Regions from separate parts of the Paenibacillus sp. NPDC093718 genome, predicted to be linked through region 4. Evidence: riboswitches for the same ligand, from Rfam matches in the RefSeq annotation. Region 4 holds a riboswitch; each other region holds the start of a gene.
What was found. Region 4 has a riboswitch for cyclic di-GMP ahead of ACQKPA_RS05180 (GTP cyclohydrolase II). Riboswitches for the same ligand answer to the same signal wherever they lie in the genome.
Positions count from the first base shown of each region.

Region 1 (7,658 bases), on a different contig from region 4:
ACAAGCGGTTCTAGGTGCGGGCGGCATCGCCACGGTAGACGAGAATGGCAACTGGTCGTTTACGCCAAGCGTAGATTTGACCGACGGCAGCTATACGGTAGAAGTCACGGGGGTCAAAGGCAGCCTGACGGCTGCAGAGACCAAATCGTTGACGGTGGCCGCTTCGGCCCCAACGTTGACCATAGAGGAACCAAGCGGCACGGTTGTGACCGAATCCAAACCTGAATTTAGCGGAACGGCAAGCCCGGGCTCGAGCATTACGGTCGCGATCAAGGATAAAGACGGCAATATCGTGGATACTCCGACGGTAACGGTTCTGGAAGACGGTACGTGGAGCTTTACGCCGGATAACGAGCTGGCTGACGGCGATTACACGTTTGAAATTACGGCCGTGAAAAACGGCAAGTCCGTTACCGAATATAAGTCCGTGACGATAGCTGCATCGAATGCGGCCGTGCTGGATGATTTACAGCTTTATGATGCGGAACATGGACCGATCACCCTGACACCGGCGTTTACCGGAGGCACCTACGATTACACCGTTACTACCGTAACGTATGCCGTATATACCACGCCAATCTTGAATAATATCGCCGGTCAGGATCCGAACGCCAAAATCGAGATTTCGCTCAACGGCGGCTCCTGGATGGAAACGGACAATGGAACGGTGAGCGAAGGCTTGCCATTGAACGAAGGCGCCAATACGATCGTCGTAAAAGTTACCGCGAACGGCCGGGAAACGTTATACAAAATCACAGTTAACCGAATCAGCAGCGGCGGAGATAACGATAACGACGATGACGATGACAACAAAGGCAGCGGCGGTGGAGGAAGCACGACTTCACCTACGACTTCTTCCGAGCTCGACGTCACATTGAACGGCAATGACAATGTCTTTGCAACGGGTACGGCTTCTACTTCGGGCGGCCGGACGATAACGGCGGTTAAGGTGGATCAGGACAAGCTGGCCGATGCCATCTCGGAAGGCACAGGTCAGAGCTTGGCGATTCATTCGCCGAAGGAAGGCGATATGACGGTGGAAGGCTTGACGGCGGACGCTCTGCAGCAGCTGAGCGATAAGGGTGCCAACCTGGAAATCGGCAACCTGCTGGCGATTTATCCGGTTCCTGCAGCTAATATGGACCTCTCTTCCGTAGCAGGTCAATTGGGGAATGCAGAGCTTAGCGATATTGCCGTAAGCATCGACATCAAGCGTTCTTCGGAAGACCTGATTGCTTCGGCGAAAAGCCTTGCAGCAGCAGAAGGCTACGAGCTGCTGGTGGACCCGGTCGATCTGGATCTGACGTTTAGCCATGAAGGCGAGACGGTAAGAATCGGTCAGCTGAGCGGATATGCGCCAAAATACATCGCAATTCCGGAAGGCGTAGATCCGAACCGGATTACGACAGGCGTTATCGTTAACCCGGACGGCACCGTATTCCATGTACCGACGGTCGTAACAAAGATCGATAATCGGTACTTTGCACTCATCAATGATCTTCGCAGCAGCGGCTCCTATTCGGTCATCTGGAATCCGAAGGATTTCGACGATGTACAGTATCATTGGGGCAAAGAGGATGTCAACAATATTGCTGCAAGACTGAGTCTGAAGGGGAACGGAGATAACACGTTCTCGCCGAAGCGCCATGTGACACGCTCTGAATTTGCTGAAATTATCGTGTTGGGCCTAGGCTTGATGCGTCAGGACGCACCGCAAAACATCTTTCCAGATGTGCCAGCTTCGGCATGGTATCGTAATGCCGTAGCCCTTGCGGATGAAATTGGTATCGTTCGTGGTTATGATGACGGCAACTTCAAAGGCAGTCAGCAAATCACGAGAGAGCAAGGTTTTGCTATGATTGCCCGCGCGTACCGCTTGATTCAATCCGAAGATGTGCCAAATCAGGAGCAGATCGCTTCTACACTGGCACCTTATGCGGATGGGACAAACGTAGCGGGTTGGGCACAAGGCGATGTTGCTCAGCTGGTCAATGCGGGAATTATCCAAGGCAATGGCCCTAAACTCCTTAGTCCAAAAGCAGAAATGACACGTGCTGAAGTAACTGCACTGATTGCTAGAATGCTGAAAGTGACTAATCTGATTGATAAATAATGAAGTAACTAAGAACAACCATTGATGGCATGGAAGTCATCAATGGTTGTTTTTCATTTATTTTTAATCATGCATAGTTGGACCTTTTTCAGTATCCCTCTGGATGGCGATATTCGCCGATAGACCCGATAAGCTGAACCGTATCACAAGTAACGGCGAAGACATCAAAATTTTGGGTTAACAGCATTCACCAGCTCCATTAGGGTTGGTGATTTTTTATTTGCATTAATTAGCGAAGATGCCTTTTGTTTGGCGTCCCCATGGTGTGTGCCCGAGGGATTTGAAAGGTTATTACTACGATGCCTCCAGTAGTATTTATTTTGGTGCTGCTGATAAAGTCATAAATTTCCCGATTCGACAAATGGATACAAAATACTACAAAGATGAGTCTTTAGAGCCTAACTTATAAACCTTTTATAATATACTTTTAGTTTAATATTTAAATTTTTCAAATATATCAAACTCGTACGATAATGGCAAACCCATTGAAAGATGGGGACGCAAAGCTAAAGGGGCTAACGGATTTGCTGAACATGCAAATGCTACTGCCAGCCAGCTGCCGAATACGACGGAAGAGCCTCCGTCTATTAGCGTATGCCCGCTTTTGGATGGAGGTTTTTTTGTAATCTTAAAAAGAGGAGGGCTGTTTTTACCGTGAGGGTGTCCGTCTGTTTTGAATGGCGAGACGTCCGCATAACAAATTGGATTTGATAGTTATCGGCGATTACAATGCCAAGATGCGCTGTATTTGGACATGGTGGAATGGCAGAATCGCAGATCAATTTGCTTCGAGGTAGCTCAACAGAAAGAATTTGCTTTTGTCAGGAGGAAAGAAAAAAAGATGAAAATAAGAAATCAAAGAAGGTTATCTCTTCTAATGACAATCGTTATGGTATTGACGATGTTACCTTTTTACCCGTTAGAAGCAAGAGCAGCAACCACGCCAACACTTAATCTTGGTAATCCTGTTAGTGTAACCGAAGCAACCTATCAACTGCCCAATGCCACATTTGATAGCACAGGCGCCATTAAAGATGCGGGCGGATACTTTACTGTGACTGTAAATAGCGGCTCCATTGCCGTTGGGACGGCTGCAAGCGGAATTACCGAGTTGACTGAGGGTATCAAAATTAGTGGCATTGTTACTGACAAGTCTACACCTACCAATAGAGTGTTCAATTTTTCAAGTAATACGACGTACGAAGACATTCAAGCTGTTATTCGAAATATGAAGTTTACACAAGATCCTGGGAAAACGCAGAGTGTCACTGTAAACGTAGTACCAGGAGCGCCATTGACCGATGGAAAAACCTCGGTACGGACCTACGATGGACGCTATTTTGTATATGTCGCCAGACAGAGCACCATGACATTTAAAGATGCTGTAACGACTGCAGCGAGTAATAACGGACATCTTGTAGAGCCAACAGCAGATAATCCTGGGGAAATGTTTGCGATTGCCAATATGTTTGAGGAGTTTAAGAGCCCCTTTGGAGCTAGTAGTTGGAACTTTTTAAGTTTTATTGGCGCTACGAAGACTGAAGCACCTAACTGGGACACTGAAACTTCTACCGTGAGCAAATATGTATCAAACGGTCTGCCAACAAATCTGGAGACCTCAAAAGAATTTGTACCCAATGGACAATTAACCCACCTCACACTTCTGCTAGACACCACGAATCATAAAATTGGTTACTTGGCCGTAAATAATACACACGGAGGCTCCAGCGCATATAAAGACCCGGGAGTTATTGTTGAATATAATTCCGGTGTCATTAGTGACTTCATCACGGCCACACAAGATATCGAACTTCCAGTGATGGGCGGCAGTGTAACGATCGACGGAACAGCCGAGGTAGGCGAGACATTGACCGCGAACGTAACCGGGATCACATATACCCCGAATACGACAGACAATGTGCCGACCATCCAGTGGTACCGTAATGGCGTTGCTATACCGAATGCAACCGGCATAAGTTATACGCTAACGGCTGACGATGTTGGGACGGCCATTACCGTAAAGGTCACCGCCGATGGTATACATGCGTCAGGCAGCGTGACGAGCGAAGCCGTGGCTATGACAGATAAAACGCAACTGCAAGCTATGGTCGATAAGATAGCGGGTGAGAACTTGCAGCCGGCGGATTATACTCCGTCAAGTTGGCAGTCACTGCAGGATGCATTGACAGAGGCTGATCGCGTTCTGCAAGATCCGGATGCCACGCAGGTGGAGATCGACCAGGCGAATGAGAACTTGACGAATGCCTACGAAAATCTCGTAACCATTGACGCTGTTCTGGACAAGCTTGACCTTCGAGTTGCCAATTCGACTAATCACGAGGAGATTGAACTATCTCCGCCATTTAACGGCAATAAGTATCTAAATTACAAGGCTTCCGTAACGGAGGATGTTTACAGCGTTGCTGCTGCCATTGAACTGGTGAATCCCGACAGCAAGGCCAAATTGAGCTTTAACGGCAGCGAAGTTTCCGATCCTTCCGATTGGAATGACCTGCAGCTTCAAGTAGGCCTGAATGTCATTCAAGTTGAAGTGACGATCGGAAACAGAACGAACATCTATACCGTTGAGATTGTAAAAACCGATAAAACGGCACTTCAATCGAAAGTAGACAAGATCGGAACACTAAATTCGACCGACTATACTCAAGAGAGCTGGGACAAGCTTCAAGAGGCTTTGAAAGAAGCTAACAACGTACTGAATGATCCGAAAGCAACCCAAGAAGAAGTGAATAAAGCCCTTGAAGCATTAGAGAAAGCCCAAGAAGGACTGGTCCCAGCGAAGACTCCTGGAAACAATGGCGGCGGAGAAACAACGTCACCGGGTACCGGTTCAGGGACTAATTCTGGAACGGTTTCGACTCCAAACACGAATTCTTCCGGCGTTACCACTACGGTAAACGGTAAAGATTCTACGTTCGCCACCGGAAGCACCAAGACGGAAGGCGATGGAAACCATACGACGGTTCAAGTCGATTCGGGCAAGCTGTCAAATATTCTGGCTCAGGGCGATGGACAAAAACTTGCCATTCGCGTTCCTGTCGGTGGAGACACCAAGGTACAGGGCTTGACGGCAGCTGATATTAAGAAGCTGGCCGACACCGCCTCGACGCTGGAAATCGAAGATTTGCTGGCGATCTACCCAGTTCCCGGCAAGCAGTTGGATCTGGACGCGATCGCAAAGCAGTGGGACGCAAAGCTTGAGGATATTGCAGTAAGCATCAACATCAAACGCTCCCCTCAAGATTTGGCGGACAGTGCCCGCAAGCAGGCGGCAGCCAAAGGTTACGAGCTGCTGGTTCATCCAGTGGACCTTGACATGACCTTCACGCATGGCGACAAAACGGTTCGTTCCGGGCAGTTGAACGGATATGCGCCGAAATACATCGCGCTTCCGGAAGGCATTGATCCGAACCGCATCACGACAGGCGTAATCATCAATCCGGACGGCAGCGCATTCCATGTCCCGACGGTCGTAACGCAGATCAATAACCGGTACTTCGCACTCATCAATGATCTGCGCAGCAGCGGTACCTATTCGGTCATCTGGAATCCACAGGATTTCGATGATGTGCAGTATCATTGGGGCAGAGCGGACGTAAACAATATTGCCGCAAGACTCGATCTTGAAGGAACCGGCAACAACACGTTCTCGCCGAACAAGAATGTAACGCGAGCTGAATTCGCCGAAATCGTGGTTCTCGGTCTCGGGTTAATGCGCCAAGACGCAATGCAAAATATCTTCCCGGACGTACCGGCTTCCGCATGGTATCGGAATGCCGTTGCGCTTGCTGATGAATATGATATCGTTCGCGGTTATGCGGACGGCAGCTTTAAAGGCGGTCAGCAAATAACGAGAGAGCAAGGATTTGTGATGATTGCCCGCGCGCACCGTATGATCGATGCGAAAGCTGCACTTAGCGAAGGGCAGGCGGCATCTGTACTGTCCCGATACAAAGATGCGGCTGACGTAGCAGCTTGGGCAAGAGCGGATGTTGCGCAATTGATCACTGCGGGAATTATTCAAGGCAACGGGCCTGAGATTCTAAGTCCGAAAAAGCAAATGACCCGTGTCGAAGTAACCGCACTGATCGCAAGAATGCTGAAAGAGAAGAACCTGATCGACAAGTAATGAATCACACGAACAACCATTGATGGCGGGAGTCGTCAATGGTTGTTTTTTCATATATATTCGCAATTGTAAACCGGTATATATTTTTCGCCGATAGCCCCGTTAAGTGTTGGAACCCGAAACATTCCAAAATCGGATTCGTGAGAAAGCCCAAAAAATTCTAAAACGCTACTGACATAACGTTGTCAGTAGCGCTTTTTTATAATTGGACATGTAAATGTAAAGGAGATAGATAAGTAAAAAGTATGTTTTACAACGGCTGTGGGACACAGCTAAACCTATTATTATTAGGAAGGATGATATCTTGTGAATTTCGCTTCTGTACGCATCATTACTAACGACGTGGATCGTCTCGTCGATTTCTATGAGAAAGTCATGGGGGTTTCGGCGGAGCGACCCGCGCCCGTATTTGCCGAACTCGTTGTGCCATCATGCACCCTTGCAATCGGCCACTCTCAGACGGCGCAGCTATTCGGCGCCGGTTCCGTAGTGGAGGCCAATAATCGCACTGTCATTATTGAGTTCCGCGTCGACGATGTCGAAGCCGAATATGTACGCTTGAAGCCATTTGTCGATCATTGGGTAATGGAACCGACCACGATGCCGTGGGGGAACCGTTCTATGCTGTTCCGCGATCCCGATGGCAACCTTCTTAACCTCTTCGAGCCGGTGACCGAGGATGCGATTAAACGGTTCAAAGGTAGACATTGACGGGCAGTAAGGCTTGGAGAAGGCCATAGAAGAAGTGGAAGCAGATTCAATCTCAAACGGAGCTCAGCTTGCATTAGACTGCTGGGCCCCGCCTGAAATATAACGCCTTTGGGTGGTGTCTTATTATGAAGGCTGAATAGAGCTGATCAGCTCATTCAATTCGGACTGTAATTGCAGATGGAGTTTCTCTACGATTGAAAAATCGGTGGCCGCAACATAGTAGGCCTTAATCTGAGAATCGATGGCTTCGGCTTCCGCCAGATGGGAGGTGGCCTCTTTCATTTTTGCCGAATAGCGTGCTTTGATACCGGCTATTTCGTCAGCATGGGCTTCATCGGTTCCAGGAGCTATAGTCCGTGTATACATATCTAGGATCTCATCCCCGTCCCGATCGGGAAAGTATTCATGCGGAGCGGTACTGTCGAAGATCGCTGTTCGAAGCTCCGGGAATATCAGCATATCCAGACTGTTCGGATCAAAGCCGCAATGAAACACTTGAACGTCGATTCCTTTCTGTTCGGCAGCGGAGGCAAGCTTTTTCAGCAGCGTCGATTTGCCGGATCCCGCCCTTCCTTTAATGAAAATCCGTCTTTCCAGCTGAGCGGTTAAGCTTTGAATAAAATCGAATGCCCCCCTCGGAGTAGCAGCTCCGAAAAATAAGTGACGTGAAGCGGTTGACGTATC
Region 1 covers NZ_JBNNUS010000004.1:591,734-599,391, reverse strand. Annotated here, with positions in the region: gene ACQKPA_RS15525 (S-layer homology domain-containing protein) at 1-2,113, shown strand, start outside; cyclic di-GMP riboswitch class I at 2,579-2,677, shown strand; gene ACQKPA_RS15520 (S-layer homology domain-containing protein) at 2,955-6,263, shown strand; gene ACQKPA_RS15515 (VOC family protein) at 6,570-6,974, shown strand; gene ACQKPA_RS15510 (PRK06851 family protein) at 7,098-7,658, opposite strand, start outside.
Region 1: linked by a shared signal. The riboswitch ahead of ACQKPA_RS15520 (S-layer homology domain-containing protein) and the one ahead of ACQKPA_RS05180 (GTP cyclohydrolase II) in region 4 are both predicted to bind cyclic di-GMP.

Region 2 (7,658 bases), on a different contig from region 4:
ATAACGAACCACATAGCCAGGGCTCCCGACACCTGTCGAGAGCTCTGGAACATTCGAAGTAGGATTCGGGGAAAGGAGTGCTGTCATGCGTATGAAAGGCTTCGCCAAACATTATTATCTGATGCTGATCCCGGGATTTCTATGGCTGTTCGTCTTCAGCATCGTTCCGATGTTCGGCATCGTCATTTCGTTCCAGTATTTTAATCCAGGCAAAGGTATCCTGGGCTCGGATTGGGCGGGGCTTGAGCACTTCAAGTATATGTTTTTGCTGAAGGATACACAGGAAGTCTTCATGAATACGCTTGTTATCGCGTCCATGAAGATTGTCGCCAATCTGATTGCGCCTCTGCTGTTTGCACTCATGCTCAATGAGCTTCGTCTGATGATTCTCAGACGCTGGATTCAGACCATCGTCTACCTGCCTCACTTCTTATCCTGGGTTATCCTTGGGGGCATTGTACTTGATCTGTTCTCCTATAACGGACCCGTCAATCAACTGACCGCTTTGTTCGGATACCAGCCCAAACTGTTCTTTGCCGATTCCCAGCTGTTTCCGTTCCTCGTTGTCGGCAGTGACGTCTGGAAGGAATTCGGTTTTGGCACCATTATCTATCTTGCTGCGCTTACCGGGATCAACCCGGCACTTTACGAAGCTGCCAACATCGATGGCGCAGGACGCTGGAGAAGTCTCTGGCATATCACGCTGCCCAGGATCCGCACGACAGCCGTATTGCTTACGGTACTCAGCTTGGGTAATGTGCTTAACGCGGGCTTCGACCAGATCTTCAATCTGTACAACCCGCTTGTCTATTCTACAGGTGATATTATTGACACCTGGGTATATCGTACGGGTTTACTCAACCTGCAATATGAACTTGCGACCGCCGTCGGCCTGCTGAAGTCTGTTGTGGGCTTCCTGCTGATATCCGTCTCGTATTACCTGGCTTACCGTTTTGTTAACTATCGCATATTCTAAGGATTCATCCTGATGCAAAGATGTATAAACTCATCCCATTCCAACTAGAGAAGGAGGTGCCTGACCGTGGTCAGAGATCGGACGTTCGGCAACCGTGTGACTGATATTATACTGATTGTAGTCCTGATAGGCATTACTTTGTCATGCATCCTGCCGATCTGGTACACGCTCTCCCTTTCGCTTAGCTCCAACTCTGCCGCTGCCGCCGGTAAGGTCTGGCTATGGCCGGTCGATTTCAATCTTAACGCGTATGCCCAGATTCTCAATGACAATCAGTTCTTTCGGTCCTTCTGGACCTCGACCCAGCGTGTGCTGCTGGGGGTTATGCTCAACTTTATCATGGTTGTGCTCATGTCTTACCCGCTCTCACGGACAGCGAGAGAGTTCAAAGGGCGCAATGTGTTCATGTGGATTCTCATTTTCACGATGTTATTCAACGGCGGTCTGATCCCGCTGTATCTGACGGTCAAAGAGCTCAACATGCTGAACAGCATCTGGGCACTTGTCCTGGTCGGCGGCGCGCAGACACTCGTCTTCAACGTCATCCTCACGATGAACTTTTTCCGCAACCTGCCCAAAGAGCTGGATGAAGCCGCACTTGTCGACGGCGCAGGACCGTGGTACATTCTGTTCAAGATCTATATCCCGCTGGCCGTGCCGGTGCTGGCGACCGTCTCGCTGTTCAGTATCGTGTATCACTGGAATGAATTTTTATACGGTCTGATCTTCATGTCTCGTGAGCAATTCTATCCACTCCAGACGTATATCCAGCAGCTCGTCGTGTCGGTCGATCCATCGACGATGTCCGAGGACCAGTATCGGCGCTTGTCCGAGTTGTCCAACCGGACACTTGATGCCGCCAAGATCTTCATCGCGATGCTGCCCGTCCTCATCGTTTATCCGTTCCTCCAGCGCTTCTTCATCCACGGGATTACGCTGGGTTCGGTTAAAGAGTAACTCACCCACCCAGGACAACAGCTTTCAGAGATCCATATCATGTTCATTACATTTATTTAAAACATACTGAAAATAGGGGCCGTTCCAAATGATCTTAGATCTTGAGAAGCGGCCCCCTTTTTGCTGTTGTGAGGCGCCGAGGGTACGAATCATTCCCCATCGCCATTGTGCTTTATTTTCCTGAATGAGTTTTCGTTCAAGGTAGAAATTAGATCACAAAGGCGAACGCTTTCGCTTGTCCGGAACGCTTCGTCCTCTCCGCTTCGTGTATAAAAAAAGCCTCAGATGACGCCGAAATACTAACTCACAAGTAAAAAAAAGGGCCCCGCTCGGCAAATCCGAATGCGGAGAACCCCTTGACGATTCATCAGTTACTTTTTCGCTTCCAAGGCTTTTTGGTAGATTTCAAGGTATTGGGTTAGTTAGAGTCCGTCTAATCCCTTAACGTAGGCGTCCCATGCCGCGGCGCTGTATCATCCATGCTGTAGGCATAACTGACCAGCGCGGTAGACAATGCTCCAATAACGTTGTCTGGTTCCCGGTTGGCCATTTGCTGAACCGCGTCAGCGTTTTGTGTAAAGGCAGCCGGATCAATTAATCCCTCCAAACTCCCTAGAAATGGTGTGCTCCCATCCATCATTAGAGATGACTGGACGATAAGGATCGATAAATTTGTCACATACGTTTTCGATTTGGCCGGCATCCTTGTCCGGCCAGATCTTTTTAAGCATTTGCTGCGTTTCATTTGCGATTCGTCTCAGTTGACGATCATCGGACGAAGAAAGTCAGGGTCCGGAAGAGCTTTTTTATCGACTTTCCCGATAGGGGTAAGCGGCAAACTTTCCATCTGTACCACAAGAGAGGGCAGGAAATATTCAGGCAAATTCCGGGCTAAATACGCCATAACTTCCGTTTCGGACAACACCTGTTTCGCAACATAATATGCGCATATTATCGGATTTCCACTTCCGTCCGCTTTGACGGCTACCGCGGCTTTCAAGATTCCGTTGTGTTCCAAAAGGCGAGTCTCGATTTCTCCCGGTTCCACTCGATACCCTCGGATCTTCACTTGATCGTCGATTCGCCCGATCATTTCGATATTGCCATCCGGCAGCCATAAGGCCAAATCCCCCGTTCGATATAACCTTTCCCCGAGGAGCGGATGTTCCACAAACTTGGTTTCTGTCAATTCCAGCCGGTTCAAATACCCCCGCGCGATACCGTCTCCTCCGACGCAAAGCTCTCCCACTACTCCGATGGGCTGAAGCTTCAACTGTTTATCCAGGATATAAGCGGAGGAATTGCATATTGGTCTGCCAATTGGAATGACGGATTCGAATTCACGTTCGATCGGGAAATAAGTGGAGAACGTCGTGTTTTCCGTCGGACCGTACATATTGACCATCCGCAGATCGGGACACCTCTTCCTTACGGCATTTACGTGCTTCGGCGACAACGCTTCTCCGCCGACTAGCAAGGTGTTCAACGTACGAAAGACGTCTGGGTCCTGTTCGGCCAGATTATGGAACAGAGCAATAGTCAGAAACCAAGCCGTAATGTGGTGGCCGATGATAGTTTCCTTCAATTTGTGAAGGTCAAATAGGTCCGTGTCCTTCATCAAATACAAGGTAGATCCGTTCAAAAGGGATCCCCAAATTTCAAAGGTCGACGCATCGAATGCAATTGTACCGGTTTGCAAAATTCGATGCTCCTTGGAAAAATTGAAATAATGGGTATTCTTGACCAGTCTTACGATGTTTCGATGTTCAACCATGACCCCTTTCGGTGTCCCCGTTGATCCGGACGTATAGATGATATACGCTAGACTTTGTGAGGTTACTGCAGATATCGTATGGGGACAGCGGTCAAGGTAAAGCTGCGCGTTGTCCCAATAAATTACTTTTCCTTCAAATGCTAAGTCAGGCTTCCAACTGGAAGGGGCCAGCAAAAATCCCGCCCGACTGTCCTCGAGCATATATTCGATTCTTTCGCACGGAGAATCGGCTTCGATGGGCATATAAGCGCCGCCAGCCTTCAATATGGCTGTAAGCCCTACAATCATACTGATAGACCGATCCGCAACAATGCCAACGACGCTCTCCGGCCTTACGCCGTGATCCTGCAGTGCTTTTGCAAGCTGGTTTGCGTGTTCGTTCAATTCCCGATAGGACATCTGATGGTCCTCGGTCATAACCGCCGGGCGATCGGGGGTTAAGCGGACCTGTTCCTCAAACAAGTAATGGACCGTTTGTCCGGAAGGATAGTCCGTCTTAGTACCGCTGAAAGCCAGAATCTGTCTCTCCTCTTCTTCGGACATCATGCGTATGTCGGCAATCTCTTTCTCGGGAAAATCTGCTACTTCATGCACAATACGGCTCAAGTGGCTCCCCATCTGCTCGATCGTTTCTTTTCTGTACGAGCGGGTCGAATATTCAAGGCGTATCATGATAAATTCCTTCTTAAAAGCCGTCAAAGCAAGCTCAAACGTCCCCAACTGATCGGATTTCAAAGGAATGGTATTGGCGTTTTGCCAAGTAAATGCCGCTTTGATGAACGGGTTGCCGCTCAGATTCTTACGCATATTCCGATCTTCGAGTGCTTGCATCGTGTTATGCTTAACTTCTATCAGAAACTCACCTAATGGCTTATGTACAGTAGGAGAGTAACGTATAGGAAACATCTGGTTTTCCAACAGATACCCGATTACAGGATCATCCTCGCCGGTATATTTGGCAAGCAGGATCGCATAACAGGCCATAAGTGCCATATCCACAGTTATTCCGAAATTAAACGCAAGTTCATGGAGTCTTCGGGTCGTTGCAAAATCAAGGGAAAAACTAACCCGGTTTCCTTTATCGTTGGCCCATCCCCCCCTCGGCAATTCGTCAATTGATACTTCACATGTCGTTTGTTCCATGACCATCAACCTCCCGGATAATCGATTCATTAATGTCTGATTGTTAACGAACAGAAAAATCCTCTCGCATTCTGCGATGAAGTAATGTCCCCCTTCAACACCGCAAAAATGACACCTTTCGGACGTATGGAGCTTTCACACTCCGATCTTATTGTGCTGAATAGTTTATCTTGTTTCCCGTAGCAGACCGATATCCAGTTGTTTTTTGGAACGTCAAAAAAACCCCTTTCTTCAATTCAAAATAATGAATAAAACGGAGGTTTCCCGTTGTATTCGGCAACTGGCTGGCATCGCGGTAGCAGTAAATCCCGCATTAGCCCCTATAGCTTTGCGTCGCCACCTTTCGGTGGGTTTGCTATTGTCGTACAAAAAAAGTATTTAAATTGTAAACCATGATTATATTATGTATTCGATTTACAATTACTGTATCTTGTTTCCAGATTAAAATCGATAGGTCTTTTGTTCAATATTGTCTTTCTAGAATTGTTTTGATGATACTGTTAACCATCATGAAACTCTAGGTCAAGATAGTTAATCTTTACTAATTTTTGCTTTTCGCCGACTTCACTCTACTTCACTTAACTACCTATTAAAACTATATTATTCAAAAGTCAGGATACGTTTTTACAAATAAAATTCGATTATGAACAGAGACATACACATGTTTATGTCCCTCGGCAGAATTCCATAAAATTACGCCATTACTCTAATAGAATCCGTATTAACTCTCCCCTATCCCAGCGTATTCTTCTGTTATTACTTGGATATTGGATGATGGCTAATTAAGGCAATAGTTCTATTTTCAACTTCACTCCTATATCCATTGCCCTAGCTACGACATCGGAAATCATTAGATCCAATTACTTCAGTCTCTTATCAACTGAGACTAAAATACCGGTTATAACTGGTAAGGACATCTCGCTTCGGAAGAGAAAACTTTCATAAGTTCAACTTTTCTTCCAAGTAGCGGTTACAACGAATGCAATTGCATAACCGTTCACTCAAAACACAGCACAAAACCATCGGAATCAACTTATAGGTTTATGCTCTTGTCCCTATGGATCACTGGACAATAAAGCAAAGAGCCGTTGTCCAGGACAACGGCCTCATATTGCTATATGTCAATAACAGTTTTAAAAAGGGCCGGTTATTTTCACATTGATTTTATTGGATTCAACCGTTACCCCGTTCAATGTAATTCGAATCGACAACTCGGCTTGCCCCGGATGCTTGGCGATAATCTTTCCTTTTGGGTCAATCTCCGCCTTATCCGGACGGCTGCTCAAATACTCAATCTGAGCGCCGGATAACTCCTTAGTCGTTCTTCCTCTCTCAAGGAAGACTTCGTAGGAATAACCGACTTCATCTCCCGGCTGAAGCTGGAGCGATTCAGCCTCGAGCTGTACTTTGTCTAGCGGCATCACCAGATTCGGGTCGCTATACTTCATCAGCTCGCTGCCATATTTGAAATAGAAGTTGCCAAAGTCGTCCTGTGCAAGCTTTTCCGCATTGCCCTCCAACAAGATGGACAGCGATTTGCTTGCTGTGTCAATCTTAAACAGCTTGCTCGTATACGTATGGTCAGCAACATATCCCGTAAAAATGGTACCGTACACATTGCCGTCGGTTCCAACGGTCAAGCGAGGATTGCTGTGAGCATAATCTGCTGTAGGAAACATATCCTCGCTGTAAATAATCTCTTGGCGTTCCGTATCATAGACGAACAGAGCCCCCAGCGCCATTCCCCATATGTTACCGTCCGGGCCCCATATCAAAGAAGTCACTGCTTTTTTGCCCGGAACAGGTACCTGTTCCAGCTCTACTCGGCCGGATGCTGTATCGTAAATGGCAAGCTTCCCCTCTCCGCCGGTCATCGCGCCGGTGGCCATAAACAGCTTTCCATTTTTGTAAAGCAACGAATTGATCGAATGGCCGGATATAATGTCGCGCTTCACATCAAACTTTCCGGTAACGGGATTGTAGACCGTAAGAGCCCCGCCTGTTTTGCCTGCAATTGGATAGGAACCGATGTATAACAGGTTTTCTTCCTCGACCCCGAGCATGGCTACGGGCCGGTCTTGCTCCGAACCCAGCTGACCAAGCCGCAGCGGATTATTCGGTTCTGATGGGTCCGTTCGGTTCCATGGCTTGGCTGGATCGTATTCAAAGATGGTCGCTCTAGGATAAACGCCGAGGTACATCTTTCCGTTCAAGGAACCGAATCCTTCGACTTGGCCGATTTGAGGATAATGCTTGGTCTCGTTACGGGTCGGCGAGTAAATTCCCATTCCCCCTCCTGAAATGAAGCCCGAAGACAGCATCTGCCCGTCTGTGCTCTTCCCGATGTTAAACAATTCCACAAACTGTGCCGGAAACGGAAGCTCCGGTGTCTCAATCAAACCGGTTTCCAGATTGTAATAAAATGCCCTGCCGCTATTTCCGGCCAATCCGACCAATGTCCAGCCCGGATACTTTACCTGGTCCAGCTGAACATAACCAAAAGCGACGCCTGCTCCTTTGACATCCACGCCCAGCGAGCCGTAAACCCCCGTATTCACATCATACGAATAAAGCGACCACTGCTGCGCGCCTCCCGGGAGAGTCTCATAATAGGTGTAGAACACCGTTTTGCCATCAGGCGATAATGGTGAGAATCCCCGGGCATTATAGGCCGTATTTTTATTTACGATCCAGCTGGAGGTATCGGGATCATATACACACATAACGGGTCCTGGATCCACGCGCACGAATAATTTGCCCCCTGCAAACCGGAGATCATAAACCGAAGTCATGCCATTAAATACAGGC
Region 2 covers NZ_JBNNUS010000007.1:82,019-89,676, forward strand. Annotated here, with positions in the region: gene ACQKPA_RS21050 (ABC transporter permease) at 86-976, shown strand; gene ACQKPA_RS21055 (carbohydrate ABC transporter permease) at 1,043-1,933, shown strand; gene ACQKPA_RS21060 (hypothetical protein) at 2,367-2,540, opposite strand; gene ACQKPA_RS21065 (non-ribosomal peptide synthetase) at 2,691-4,850, opposite strand; cyclic di-GMP riboswitch class I at 5,123-5,217, opposite strand; gene ACQKPA_RS21070 (hypothetical protein) at 5,984-7,658, opposite strand, start outside.
Region 2: linked by a shared signal. The riboswitch ahead of ACQKPA_RS21065 (non-ribosomal peptide synthetase) and the one ahead of ACQKPA_RS05180 (GTP cyclohydrolase II) in region 4 are both predicted to bind cyclic di-GMP.

Region 3 (7,658 bases), on a different contig from region 4:
CAGAACCTTCGTATCCACTCATTTTCCATACCCCTTCCTAATTGGAATAATACATAGTATGTAAGGGCATCTGATAACGCAAAGGCAAGAGGTAATAGTCAAGTACATATTTTATAAAACAAGAACTATCGAAGATGAGGTTACTGATTAACCCTGTTCATTATCCGTATTTCCACTATAACGATGAGGATGTCCTTCGTTGTTCAGTAACGAATAATAATATCCGTAAAGGGCACCATAATTCTGGTACCTGTCCCGCTAAATAATCAACAATATTACTGAAAGGAGTTCAAATCGTGAAGAAAATCCTCACCACATTTTTAGCCGGTATAAGTATTGCTTTGATTCTTGCGGTTCCTGCTTTTGCAGAAAACAACAACATGAATTCAAACGATATGAGAACCAATAACGTGAACACAAACGGCTATAACACGAATGCTGTAGGCAATGACAACGATACAGACTGGGGTTGGCTCGGTTTACTCGGTCTTGCCGGCCTCGTAGGTCTGAGACGTCGCAATCCGGAACGTCATTAAAGAGAACGTTGAAGCAATATGATAAAATCCTGCTCATTCGAGCGGGATTTTATCATTCCTTTCACCAATCTCAGAGTCCACCTTGCTCAGGATCGGCCCTTTGAGTCAACACACTTTGCAGCAGCGAGGTTCCCTTTCGCGAGTCCCGTTCCTTGACTTTTGGTGTACTTTGACTTGATGGAAATGAGCTGAGACCCTTAGATATAACAAAAACTGCCTGTCAATAAGCCAGCAGGATCTTATATTCCATTAGTGCTCTAGCTTTCGTTTTAGTTTTGTTATCCCAGCCCACGTTGACCCCGAGCACCTCGCCAACAGCCCAGAGAGGTACATAAGTTACTCCGTCTGCTAACTTACCGTCTGTAATCCCCATTTTTTCAGATACCATCTACTCGTGTTCAAATGAACCATAGTAAATTTTACCTGAATTTGATATACTGACATTATTACTTTAGTCATGGGTGCGTGATCAATCAAATGTGGGATAAAGAACTAAAAATAGCCATTCAGAAGAAGCATATCGTGACGATATACCTCATCAATGGCGAAGTATTACAAGGCATACCAGATGCTTGTACAGATCGTTTAGAGATGCGGAGTGCTTATGGGCCAGTCTGGGTTCCATTAGAGGAAATAAAGCATGTGAGTCGATTAATACGACTTAGACGAAAAAAAGAACCTGCTGGCATATAGTGGTCAAGACCCAATTTAGTGAAAATTAAAAAAGCACCTAGACTGCAAACTAGCGTCGACTTCACCGTTTTCACTTAATTACTCAAAATACGAATCAACTAGCTCTGATACTACTTCCTCAGTAGCAGTTTTTGTTCTTGGATTTCTGATCTGGACATCGAAGTATAGTTTTGGGTGGTCAACGACAAAAATAGGAGCATACGCCAACGCTATGCCCCTTCTCTGCTATTTTCATGACTTATTCCGCTATTCATCCCTAATCGGTCACCGATGCCTTAAATCGGCTTAGATTTTGTCGTTTAGAGCGACATTCTCTAAATTTATGTACAAGCTTGTCTAAATCACGAACCATCTATCAAAGATTACAGCTATTATAACGTCTACAATTATTATAGCAACAATTAAAAAGGGCATACTTTTAGCTACTTTTTCGCTTTGTTTATCTGGCAAATATTTAATTAAAAGAGGCACTATTGTGAAGAATAATATGAATGAGACAAGTATAACTGCGAACGAGAAAGACTTGTATTTTTAAGCTCAATAATTTGGATGTCGTCATTGTAAATCGATTCCACCACCTTTCCTATATCTTAAATAAAACAAATTTCGACATTAGGAAGGTTTTTCCTTCTTCACACATGGTCGTCTGCTGCAAAACTGCTTGGTGCCAGTCCATTCACCCCATTCGCACCTCTTACACTTGTCCGGCTGCTTTGGCGATAACGTGGTCGTTGCAGCTTATTACGTTTTCCTGCCATGTCGTCTTTCCTCTCTATTTCGTGGCGAATTGCCCGCCGTGAGTCGGACCAACCATTCAAACCATTTCATATAACATCACACTCCTTCGAGAACATAAAAAAAGCGAGAAGAGTTACGCCTCGGTCATATGCCGCATTCATGCAGCCGTGCGTGTCATTCTCGCCTTTTTCTATGGTTACATCCTATCACGGGAAAACTGTCATGTAGTGCTCAACTTAGAGTCAACATGTGCTCACGTTGTGTTTACTTTACGGTCAAATCTAGATCGACTCACATCATCTAAATATTTAGCAGTTTAGCTCAATTCTTGAATATAAAAAGAAAAGCAAACACCTTCCCAAAGGAAATTGTGTTTGCTTTCTTTCGTCAATTAAGCTTTTCTTTTTCTGAACATGAGAACCAAGCCAGCGCACAAGGCGATGAGTCCTGCAAGTCCCAAGTTGAAGAGGTTTGTTGATGTATTCGGCAACTTGTTGCCTTGAGGTGCACCAGATTGGTCTGCAGTTGAAGGAACTCCACCAGATTCTCCTGCGGTCATTTCGTTGTTATCTTGTGCAGAGTCTGACTGGCCAGCCCCATCTCCAGAATCCTCAGGAGTTGCACCGTTACCTGGATCTGTTGGGTTTGCACCGTTACCTGGATCTGTTGGGTTGGTACCGTTACCTGGATCCGTTGGGTTCGTACCATTGCCCGGATCTGTTGGGTTGGTACCATTCCCTGGATCTGTCGGGTTCGTACCATTCCCTGGATCCGTTGGGTTCGTACCGTTCCCTGGATTTGTTGGATTCGTGCCGTTGCCCGGATCTGTTGGGTTTGTGCCGTTCCCTGGATTTGTTTTCGGTTCTGTTACTCGAACGGTAACTGTAACCTCGGTTTTGTTGCCCTTGCCGTCATCCACGATAACGGTAAAGCTATCCTCACCGACAAAGTTAGGATCTGGGGTATACTTCCAGCTTCCGTCCGGATTCACAATGACAGTTCCGTTCCCCGGTTGCTTACCAGGGGTATACGTCAATGGATCTCCATCCGGGTCCGCACCATAAACATCGCCCGTTACGGATGTACCCTTGTCCGTCGTTACTTCTTTATCCGGAGATACTGGAGGTTGATTCGTCTTATCCTTCACATCCACGATAATCTCAACCTCAGTTTGGCCTCCCTTGCCATCGTCAACGATGACGGTAAAGCTATCCTCGCCGACAAAATCAGGATCTGGGGTATATGTCCAGCTTCCGTCCGGATTCACAATGACAGTTCCGTTCCCCGGTTGCTTGCCTGGAGTATACGTCAATGGATCTCCATCCGGATCCGTGCTATACACATCACCCGTTACGGATGTACCTTTTTCCGTCGTTACTTCTTTATCCGGAGATACTGGAGGTTGATTTGTTGGTGGCGGAGTCGTTGTATCCGTCACATCTACGATAATCTCAACCTCAGTTTGGCCTCCCTTGCCGTCGTCAACGATAACAGTGAAGCTGTCCTCGCCGACAAAGTCAGGATCTGGGGTATACTTCCAGCTTCCGTCCGGATTGACAATGACAGTTCCGTTCCCCGGTTGCTTGCCTGGGGTATACGTCAATGGATCTCCGTCCGGGTCCGTGCCATAAACATCGCCCGTTACGGATGTACCTTTGTCCGTCGTTACGTTTTTATTTGGTGCTATTGGAGTACTATTCGGCTTGTCCGTTACATTCACGGTTACCGTTGATGTCGTAACCCCGCCCTTACCGTCGCTGACCGTGACCGTAAAAATATCCGGACCGTCATATCCTGGATCTGGAGTATATGTCCATGTTCCATCTTGATTCACTGTCACCGAACCGTGCTTCGGATCGCTTCCTTTCGTATACGTCAACGTATCCGAGTTTGGATCGGTTGCATACACGCTGCCGGTTACCGTCGTATCCTGCTGCGTCGTTACTTCATAATTGCCGGTCACTGGCGGCAAGTTTGGAGGCTCAGTTACATTAACTGTTACTGTCGATGTGAAGGTTCCACCCTTTCCATCACTGATTGTAACCGTAAAGCTGTCCGTTCCTGTAAAGTCTGTGTCCGGCACATACGTCCATGTACCATCCGGATTCACCGTTACTGTACCGTTTTTCGGATCGCTTCCTTTGGAAAATGTCAGCTGGTCACCGTCAGGATCTACTCCATACACACTTCCAGACACCGTGGTATTTTTCCATGTAGTTTCTTGAGTATCCGATGCCATTGGCGATTGGTTTGCAGGCGGGTATACGTTCACTTCCACGCTAGGCTTACTTGGAGTACTGACATTGATGCCAGAAACTTCTGCTATATTCCGAATGTTTTTGCCAGCTTGGCCCGCTTGGATGGTCGCTCTAAATTGAACCGTGTGCCAGTTGGTGTCTACAATGTCACCAAACTGACCGACAACCTTACCTGTAGCAGCATAATGCCCTTTATCATCCCCTGCAGCATCAGTGACAGCCACTCCATCTACCTTCAAACTACCAGGGACGTATGCCAGTCCTGCCGGAATGGTATCCGAGATAACAAGGTTACTAATCAGACTTTTAGCTACCGTATTGCGGCCTTTAATCGTGTAAAGTAATGTATCTCCCACCTCCGGATGGGCTGTATCCGTGTTTCCTGCCGCTTTCTGTTGTATGGTTACCGTTTTATCGGATTGAAGACTAGGAGGATTGGGATCGAATTTCGGCGCAACTTCCGATGCTAAATCAAAAATCAATCCCCCTGTCATTGCTCCGAGGTAAGTCGTGCTGAAAGTAACACGATTAAGTATATAGAATTTCGGATTACTCTGACCACCAACGATTAATACATTTCCGTTAGGTAAAAAGCTCATTCCTCTTAAACCGAATTCTACAGGGGTACTATTTGTTGCGGATATGTTGACACTCCGAACAACGGTACCCGTCTTTGGATTGATCTGCATTAAAGAATTGGACTGGGAGAACCAGATATAACCATTGCTATCAAAAATCATATCGCCCCCCATATCCTGATATGACGGAAAACTATAATTAGTTATTTGAATTGATTTCTTTTGCTTCGTAACTAAATCATAGGTTCCTATATACACTTTACCGTTAAGACCATAAATGTAATAATATTTACCTTCGAAGATTACAGAATTCCCGGTTATGCCCTGCACTTGGGTTACATACTGGGCGGTTCCATTTGCATTAATTTTGTAAATTTTGGAAACAGGATTACTCCCGTAAGTGTAAGTAGCTGCATAGAAAGCATTCTCTTTCATAGCTACTGCCAACCCGTTTAAACCAGTATTTTCAGCAACACCTGTAATACGAACACTTGCCTTTGGGGTAGCTCTTGGATTATTCCCATCAAATTGATGAAGTGTCATCCCCTGAATACCATATGAATCAACATTATTGACGGTTACTGCGGTTGCAGCATTAACCTCCAATCCAGGTGAAAGCATTCCACTGATAGTGATGAGAATCACCAGCAAAACTTTAATAATCGGACTGATAATTGCTTTTGATTGCATTAGATATTCCCCTCCTTATACGCTGCCTTCTTCTCTACTTGACCGGGGAAAATTTGATTATGAGTGATTTCTTATGTATGTTCGATTTCCCCTCCTATTTAGTAGATAACGGTCAATGCACCAGGGCAGGTTTTATATTAGTGTCTTGATAATATGTTCGTATCATCAATTGGCCATAAAACAAAAAAAGACACCTCTGCGCAGCATTCTTACCTTTTTGACCATTCAAATTATATAAGTCTTATTTTGAATCCTTACTGTTTACCACCACCTCTCCTATAAGCTCCCAATAAAAAAACTCCATCTTAGCGGACAGGCGCAAGCAGACGGAGTTTTCCGTCGTATTCGGTAGCTGGCTGGCAGTAGCATTTGTAGTTTCCTACAAATCCGTTAGCCCCTTTAGCTTTGCGTCCCCATTTTTCAATGGGTTTGCCATTATCGTACGAGCATGTATTTTTTGAGAAAATTAACCATTAGATTTAAATTATATTATAAAAGAATCATAAGTTAGGATCTTGAGACTCATTTTTCGTAGTTATTTCTTTCTATTTGTCGCTTTTAGGAAAAATATGATGATAATAGGCCATGGGTCATATTTTTTCAGAAAACTTTTATTTTAAATATAGAACAAGAAAGCTGTCCGATGAGGACAGCTTTTTTTTACTTCCCTATTCTTAAAACTCCTCATGATCCTGCTCAAAGACCCCCATTAGTTTCAACGTATAGGCCATACTCTCAGTTCCCTGAAGTATCAAACCAAAAGCCCTTTCAAGCTGCTGCGTGTAGAACCGATACCGTTGATATACCCAACGCTGCTTTTCTATCAGAATCGTAGCGTTGGCAGTCTAATCAGCATGAAAGTCCTCCTGATCGATGCGGCGAGCAACTTCGCCATCAATGGCCACTTATTTTAAATGTATTTAGGTACCCCGGCCTGAATCGACCGGGATTGTGACTCTGGTCTCTATTAAGCGGCTCCGCCGCCTTTCATCATTTTTGTGACCTTTTCCTTATACTTCTTCCACTTCGGCTGAATTTGGCTGGAAGGAATACCAGCAATTTTTGAAATCTCAACCCATGTCTAACCCTCATTCAGACGTTTTTCCAAGAACAACGGGAAATCCAATGGAATATCTTCAAAAGAAGGGCGTTCTTTCAGGATGAACCGTTCCAGCTCCTCCTTGCTAATTACTTCATCGCTGGATGCCTGGCTTTCCTCAGAATCAGAGGTGCCGTCCGCTGCAGGCTTTTGATCACCTTCCTCGAGGGTCATTTCCTGCACATCCGATTTTTCCTCATGCTTCTGGTCTTGCATCCATTCCGGGAGATCGGAACCTTCCTGAGCTCCTCCGCTCTCAAGAAGAACTTATCTTCTCCTTGGATGGTCCATTTGAGCTAGTTGAGGATGGCCAGCTTGTGAATTTCACAGACAGTAAACCTGTAAAGTTTAATGCTTTGGATTACACGATGGACGGACGGATCAGCTTGAAGCTCAGTCATCCTGCCAGTAGGCACTATAATTCTGCCTTCGTACAAAGGAAAGATATCGAGCAATTGCTGCAGTTTTATGGAGAAGATTTTTAAGGAGGATCTTTGATGAGAGGACATATCGCCAAAAAGGGGAACAAGTAATTACATTGTAATAGATCTAAATAAAGATGAGGTTACTGGGAAAAGAAAACAAAAGTTGCTGTCAGGATATGATCGTAAAAGAGATGCAGAACGGGCACCTCCTGGAGTGCTCTCTGATTTTATTAAAGGAACCTTTGTGGAGCCTTCTAAGATAACTTTTGGAGAAATCATGGAAACGTGGCTTAAGGATAAGAAACTTCAGTAAAACATGGCACTTGGAAGTCTTATGAGTGGTTAGTTTATAAACATATTATTCCAAACTTCGGGAAGGTGCAGATGACAAAATTAAAACCAAAACACTTCCACGATTTTTATCATAAAACGCTGTTACCGAAATTAGCAGTTGGATCCATTAAAAAGGCCCACGAATCATTATGGACGCTTTAAGATCGAGCTGTGACTTGGAGTGAGATTGTCCAAAATGTAGCAAGTTCTGTCGAACTTCCCCAAGGGAAAAAAGCAAAGTTTGAAGTATGGAATGAAAAACAGCTAAAACTTTTCTTGGATACAGCAGCTCATAATCAGTATTACAT
Region 3 covers NZ_JBNNUS010000003.1:261,178-268,835, forward strand. Annotated here, with positions in the region: gene ACQKPA_RS11045 (YjcZ family sporulation protein) at 1-22, opposite strand, end outside; gene ACQKPA_RS11050 (WGxxGxxG family protein) at 297-536, shown strand; gene ACQKPA_RS11055 (stalk domain-containing protein) at 757-924, opposite strand; gene ACQKPA_RS11060 (hypothetical protein) at 1,862-1,987, opposite strand; gene ACQKPA_RS11065 (Ig-like domain-containing protein) at 2,359-5,493, opposite strand; cyclic di-GMP riboswitch class I at 5,838-5,937, opposite strand; gene ACQKPA_RS11070 (hypothetical protein) at 6,575-6,775, opposite strand; gene ACQKPA_RS11075 (Arm DNA-binding domain-containing protein) at 7,136-7,330, shown strand; partial or broken gene ACQKPA_RS11080 (hypothetical protein) at 7,333-7,512, shown strand; gene ACQKPA_RS11085 (hypothetical protein) at 7,522-7,658, shown strand, end outside.
Region 3: linked by a shared signal. The riboswitch ahead of ACQKPA_RS11065 (Ig-like domain-containing protein) and the one ahead of ACQKPA_RS05180 (GTP cyclohydrolase II) in region 4 are both predicted to bind cyclic di-GMP.

Region 4 (7,658 bases):
TCACGAATAGCCAACAAGCTGACTCCATGAATGATGGGTCAGCTTGTTTTATTATACGGCAGGGCGCGAGCCTAGCTGCTCGGGATGCCTCCTCTGTAGCAGTTATAGACACTGCGCCGCATAAGGATGAAGCTCATACTTAACGACGTGTTTGCCTTGCGATCCGGTTACGGGAATCAGCAGTCCCTTATCGCAAAGAGAATGAAGGAAGCGAAGGGCCGTACGATGGTTCAGTCGCAGATGCGTTTTCACGTCAATCGGGCGCAGGGGCCGTGCCAGCATGCATGCAAACCGAATGATTTCGCGTTCCGTTACCGAAGATACGCTTGTTGAATGTGGTTCTGCCAGAAACCGGCTCAGGACCTTCCGCAGGAGCATGATGCACAGCTCCGGACGATCGGTCACATCATCGCAAGCAAATGAAATCACCTGATACCCCATGGCGGATAAAAAGGTTTCCCGATTGAGCTCGTTGCAATATTTCTGCCGGTCCATCTCGGTTGTATGCGTGCTAAATGGTTTAACCTCGATGATCAGTCGCAGATGCGGAGTGATGAAGGCGAAGCTGCAGAAATAGGATCGTCCGCGCCAATCCAGCACCTCGAATTGTGGATGTAAATCGCGAAAGTGACCACGCAGCGGCCACCAGACATTTTGGCAAAACAAGGTTTCGGCCTCACCATGCCCTCGTTCCAAACGGCCTCTTCTTTCTCCAGTTCTGTTGCTCAGATGATCATGCATAAAATTCCCGTGTGCCTTCTGAAAATCCATTCGACCGCATACCTCCCTAAATAAAAAAAGAACGTCCCGGCTTCACTCCAAATTAGGAATGCGCTAGGACGTTCTTCGTCTCTTATCTCTCATTATAATCAAAATGCTATCGATTAACCACAGGATATCTCATGAAAATTATGGGCTCTGCATGAGCACCGCTTCCCGGGTTCTTTTGCTGCGCCAACGAAACATGATCCGATATTGGCTTTGGTCACGAGCGCTGTGCCAAGTCCCATTAAGAATAGTCCTGAAATCAGGATGATATATCGTTTCATAAGCTGCTTTGTCATGGTTGCATTCCTTCTTCTGTGTAATATAGATGGATACGCCGCTGCTAACATCATAAAATTGATAGCAACTTTCATTATATCACTATAGAACGACAGCGAAGCAGCTGTAAAAAAATTGAAATGAAAAAAGCTGAACTCCATAGTCATGGAATCCAGCCTTTCTCTTGCCTTATTTACCGTACGGATCAATCGTCTGAATGGTGCCGTCCTCATTGTAGGTCAGCTCGGTAAACTTGACGCTGCGTTTGTTGTCCGCACCGCCGGAGAGGGAGCTGTCATGGTAGAAGAGGTACCATTTGTCCTGGAACTGAACGATGGAGTGATGGGTTGTCCAGCCGATAACAGGTGTTAGAATCGTGCCTTTGAACTCGAAAGGTCCCGCCGGACTTTGACTCGTGGCATACACGATTTTATGCGTTGAGCCGGTTGAATACGATAGATAGTAGGTGCCGTTGTATTTATGGACCCAAGGTCCTTCAAAATATCTTCGCTCTTCGTCCCCTGCGACAATCGGGTTGCCCTTCTCATCAACGATGGATATTTCTCGCGGCGTCTCCTTGAAAGTAAGCATGTCGTCGCTCAGCTCAGCGACCCGCGGTCCGATGGCAGGCGCATCTGCGGCAGGTCCTTCCGCATCCGGAATGTGCGATCCGGTCTGCCATTGTTCCAGCTGTCCGCCCCAGAGGCCGCCGAAGTAAATATAAGCCCGGTTATCGTCGTCCACAAATACGGCAGGGTCAATGCTGTAGCTGCCCGGAATGTAATGGGGCTCCGGCTTGAATGGACCGGAAGGCGAAGAACTTGTAGCTACGCCAAGGCGGAAAATATCGTCATGATCCCTGGCAGGGAAGTATAAATAGTAGGTGTCGTTCTTGAAGGCAGCATCGGGTGCCCACATTTGCTTTTTCGCCCATGGAACATCCTTCACATGAAGTGCTTCGCCATGGTCCACGCATGGAGCGTTCACATCATCCAGCGATAGAATATGGTAGTCTTCCATGTCATACTGGTCACCGTTATCATTGGACGTGTTCTCGTGATCCAGGTCATGGGATGGATAAATATAAATTTTACCCTCGAATACGTGGGCGGAAGGGTCCGCGGTATAGATATGGGTTACGATCGGTTCGTTAGGCTGTACGGGTTTGGTCATCACGTTTCCTCCTTGGATCGTTGCATTGTAAGCGCTTGTATTCATTTTATCAGACGCTAACCACTCAAAAAACCTAATAAAATTAGGTTTTTCACCTAAAAATATTAGATCTTTTTTGTTGAGCCTTCGAAGTGATTCCAAAAAACCGTCTCGTCTACGGGGAAACGGGTAGAAGGATGAGCCGGAACGGACTTCTTACCGATCGCAACCAGCATAACGGGAATCAAATAGCGCGGAACCCCGAATGCTTCTATGAAAAGGCTTGCGTTGTATCCGCCCATCGGGCATGAATCAAGACCGCGTGCCTTTGCAGCCAGCATGAGCTGCATGGCGGCCATGGAAGCGCTCCGTATCGCTTCTTCCTGGGCGAGCTCAGGCGCGTTGGTGTACGAATTCATAATTTGCCGGACCAGATTCGTTTTGACCTCCTCTGGCATGAATCCTGCCTGAACCGCTTGGTCATATATCGCTTCAGCATGATGGTGGGCCTGCAGATTTCCCATAACCGCGATAACAGCGGAGGCTTCAACAATTTGCCTTTGTCCATATGCGATGGGCAGCAGTTTTTCTTTGGCGGCCTTATCTGTAATAGCAAGATACGTCCAATGCTGCAGATTCCAAGCGGAAGGTGCGGTACTCGCAATCTCAAGCAATTCTTTAATCTCTTCATGACTGAGGTTGTGATGCGGGTCAAAATGTTTAACCGCTTGACGTTCACGTACAGTCGTTAAAAAATCGGTATGCGAGATGGATGACATACGAATCAGCTCCCTATCATAGTTATCTTCATTCTTAAAGCTGGGAAGGTGTTCCTAAAGCAGCGAACGGTTACTTGAAATATAGGATAATGATGCGTTCGAAACCATTCCCTATTTTGATAACTGTACCGATACAGTGGTGAGGTCCTGTATAATAAGAGTCACAAGGGGGGCGTGGTTGTGAAAAAGTATTTATCCATTCTTACCGATATGGAATCGAAAATTCAGGAAGGTCAATACCGTTCAGGGCAGAAGCTGCCTTCCGTTCGAAGTGCGGCACAATCCTACGGGTGCAGCATCAGTACGGTGATTCGCGCCTATACCGAGCTTGAGAAACGGCACGCCATTTATTCGGTTTCGCAAAGCGGCTATTATGTCGTCCAGAAAGACGGGGATTCGGATAACATGGACAAGGGTTTGATTGATTTTGCTTCGGCCTCTCCGGACGTGAATGTATTCCCGTATCTGGATTTTCAGCATTGCCTGAACAAGGCGATTGATACCTATAAATATGAACTGTTTACCTATGGCGATCCGCAGGGGATGGAGAAACTCCGCCACACGCTTGTGTCCCACCTGGCTGACAGTCAGGTATTTACCGTTCCAGATCGGATCGTGGTGACATCAGGTGCAAATCAAGCGCTGGAGATACTGGCTAAGATGCCGTTTCCAAACGGAAAATCGGTGATTCTGGTTGAGCAGCCCAGCTACAATAACTATTTGGAGTATCTGGAGTCGGAAGGACTATCCGTCATGGGCATACCTCGCTCAACAGCCGGGATCGATCTGGGAGCACTTGAGGACCGGTTCAAAACGGGGAACATTAAGTTTTTCTATACGATGTCCAGGTATCATAACCCTCTCGGAACGTCGCTTCGAATGGAAGAGCGGAAAGCGATCGCCGCTCTGGCCAGCCAATATGACGTGTTTGTGTTGGAAGATGATTACATGGCTGACCTGGGCAGTGGACGCGGATTCGACCCCATCTATGCTTATAACCAAACCTCGCACATCATCTACTTGAAGAGCTTTTCAAAGATTATTTTTCCAGGGCTGCGTTTAGGTGCCGTTGTGCTGCCGGAAAAGCTGCTGGAGGGATTTCATGCCTATAAAAAATATGGTGATACCTCACTGCTGTCCCAAGCAGCGCTCGAAATATATATCAGCAACGGTATGTATGAACGGCATAAACAGAAAATCTACAGTCAATATGAAACCAGAATGCAGGCTTTAGACTCTGCTGTGAAAAGGTACGGGGCAACCGGACTTGTTAAAGTCGTACCCGGTGACGGCGGAATATACAAATTGTTCGAGCTGCCGCAGACGGTTAACTTAGAGCGACTGATCAAGCGGCTGAAAATGCGGAACATCTTGGTGATGCCCGGTAAGCTGTTTTATTTGTCCGATTTCCTGGAACGCGAGAAGTTTATTCGTATCAGTATTTCCAGAGCACGCCTTACGCAGATAGAGGAGGGGGTCCAAGCGATCATTGAGGAAGTGAAGCGGGAAGTCGGTAATCTTTGGTGATCCTATCGGATCGGTTTATATTTCGGTTGCAATTCATGAAATTGTATTTTATATTCATTTAGTAGTCATATTGATAAAAAATGCTATTACTTTCGATTGTTTTTGAATGGTGTTGCTTTCCCACATTCGACAATGATCGCGGATTAATTTTATGAAATGACATCGTACGATAATGGCAAACCCACTGAAAAGTGGCGACGCAAAGCTACAGGGGCTAAGGTGGATCGCTCGCATCCGCTATGCCAGCCAGTTACCGAATACGACGGGAGCCCACCGTCTATTCAGACGTGGGCTTTTTGTGTTTATTTTTAAAATTTCCGTTTTCTCACCTAATTCTTTAAGGGTGGAGAAGTAGTAGCTAACGTAAAAACTGCCAACGTTTTCAAGGAGGGAAACAAACCAATCGATTGATCACCATCTAAACCAACAAGGAGTGGTATTCATGAATATGGACCAGGTCAGGAAATTGCTAGCTAGTAAATTAACCATTCTTAAACAGCCGGAATGTCCCAACATCGGTCTTGTTGGTCCCGTTAGGCTCCCTGTGCAGTTGGAGGACAATGAGGCTGTATTTAAATGGTATACTTGGTTGAATACAGGCAATTCATTTATGGATAAGAATGATATTCTGGAATCATTATCTCAGGCAGATCTCGCTTCACATCAGCAGTCTTCCGTACTAGTATTTGGCGATTTTGCCAATGAGGAGCATGCCTTGATACGGATGCACAGCATTTGCCATACTGGAGATATCTTTGGAAGTAAACGATGCGATTGCGGCTACCAACTGCGGCAATCCATGCGCATGATCATTGAAAACGGTAGTGGAGCTCTCTTTTATTTGGCGAATCACGAGGGTCGCGGAATAGGGCTTTTCCCCAAATCGTTAGCTTATCTTTTGCAAGATGAGGGGTGCGATACTGTAGAGGCCAATCTAAGCCTTGGCTTTGCAGATGACCATCGATCTTATGATGAAGCCATACGTGTACTTCAGAGCTTGCGGCAAAAACCAGTCACCCTTATTACAAACAATCCTAGAAAGCTGCAGTCTTTGCGGGAAAAGGGACTTTTAACCGATCATCATAAATCCATTTGGGGAGATGTATCCGAGCATAATAATCGATATTTGGCAACGAAGATCGAAAAATCGGGTCATATTTACGACTCCTTGGTGGAGACAGCTTTATTATGATGGGGAGTGTTAATCATATGAAATTAGACCAACATTTTATGAAGCTGGCATTGGATTTGGCAGGTACGGCCAGTGGGAAAACCAACCCGAATCCGGTCGTTGGCGCACTGATAGTAAAAGACGGACAAGTAGTCGGTGCAGGTGTTCATCGAAAAGCAGGGGAACCTCATGCGGAGGTGCATGCATTCCAGATGGCTGAAGGATATACCGAAGGCGCAACGCTCTATGTTACGCTGGAACCAAGCCCTCAATCCTCTCCTTGCATAGAATTAGTCCTAAATTCGGGGATCGCAAGAGTGGTCGTGGCGATGCAGGATCCGAATCCGGAGGTGGCCGGAAGAGGCATTCAATTGTTGAGAGAGAATGGAATAGAAGTTGATGCGGGTGTATTGGAGAAGGAAGCCGAACTACTCAATGAACGATTCGTGCACAATATGTCACAACGACGGCCGTTTATCATTTCGCAGGTAGCCATGACGCTTGACGGGAAAATTGCCACGTATACGGGGCATTCAAAATGGGTTACATGTGATGAAACACAGCTTGTGGTACATAAATTGAGAAACAAAGTCGATGCCATATTAGTAGGAATTAATACGGTTTTGGCCGATGATCCCCTCCTTACGACCCGACTGCCAGAAGAAAGCGGGAAGAATCCGATCCGGGTAATTTTAGATTCGAATTTGAGATTGCCTGAGGATGCCAAAGTTACCGATTGTTCAGTAGCAAAGACATGGGTAGTCACGAAGGAGGATGCTGATCTGGAAAGAGTGCGCATGCTGCAGCAAAAAGGAATTGAAGTTCTGTTCGTCCCTGTGAACCGTTTCGGGCTGGACCTCCATGCGCTATCGGAGATGTTATATCAGCGAGGTGTTACCGACCTGCTGGTAGAAGGAGGCAGCGAAGTAAACGGGTCATTCCTTCGGGCCAACCTTATTGACAAATGGATGGTTTATATCGCCCCCAAAGTGTTAGGAGGACGGAAATCCTTCTCGCCGTACGGAGGCTCGGATTTGGAATTAATGGATGAGGCGCTGCACGTAAAAATTCATGCTGTTCAACAAATCGGCGAAGATATTTGCATCACCGCTTATCCGAATTACGATTGTTCTATGTCTAAGAGTGACTACCTAATAGATAATCTAAATGAAATTTCCTTGAATGGTTTTTAGTGTGAGCGCTTGTCTTCATCTCTATGAGCGTCTCAGCAAAGCTTATTCTAATTTTCGATCCAACTGGTTACCAGGCACCCTATTGATAGCATAAATCAGATGGTATATCTTTGTAAGAGCATTCCCTGACCGTAAAAGGGCGGGAGTATCTGGATCGAAAGGAAGATGAGTACGCATGGAAAATATCAATAAAGTGTACAACACCGCGGTCGAAGCTACGCTGGAGGTCATCGGCGGGAAGTGGAAACCTGTCATTCTCTTTCATCTTACCTTTGGAAAAAGACGCAATAGTGAATTTTTAAGCCTGATTCCCCAGATCACCCAAAAAATGCTGACACAGCATCTGCGGGAGCTGGAAGAGGAGGGCGTTATATTACGCAAGACGTATAATCAGGTTCCGCCCAAGGTGGAGTATGAATTGAGCGAATATGGCTGGAGTTTGAAGGAAATTCTTCATCTAATGTGCAGATGGGGAGATATTCATATCGAACGGAAGTATGGTGAATCCGCCATGGTGCTGGAGAAGCCGGCATTTGAGGATCGGCATTAACAGGTATGATCAATGAAAGAGCCGACTATTCCACGTATAGTCGGCTCTTTGTCATGCAGCTTGCGCGATAGCTTAGGGAATAACTTTACGCCGCCGGAGCTCGTCAAAGATGTTCATAAACATGGCCTCTGTATCGACATACTCATGAAATCCGAAGCGGCGGGCCTTCGAGCCGTCTGCAAAGAAATCATAGTCCCAGGAGAACACAAAATCACCAAACTTCCAGGAGGAAACCTCTTGAT
Region 4 covers NZ_JBNNUS010000001.1:1,052,524-1,060,181, reverse strand. Annotated here, with positions in the region: gene ACQKPA_RS05200 (hypothetical protein) at 103-771, opposite strand; gene ACQKPA_RS05195 (glycoside hydrolase family 43 protein) at 1,234-2,217, opposite strand; gene ACQKPA_RS05190 (nitroreductase family protein) at 2,322-2,975, opposite strand; gene ACQKPA_RS05185 (PLP-dependent aminotransferase family protein) at 3,156-4,502, shown strand; cyclic di-GMP riboswitch class I at 4,667-4,760, shown strand; gene ACQKPA_RS05180 (GTP cyclohydrolase II) at 4,945-5,694, shown strand; gene ribD (bifunctional diaminohydroxyphosphoribosylaminopyrimidine deaminase/5-amino-6-(5-phosphoribosylamino)uracil reductase RibD) at 5,712-6,866, shown strand; gene ACQKPA_RS05170 (winged helix-turn-helix transcriptional regulator) at 7,042-7,416, shown strand; gene ACQKPA_RS05165 (SDR family oxidoreductase) at 7,489-7,658, opposite strand, start outside.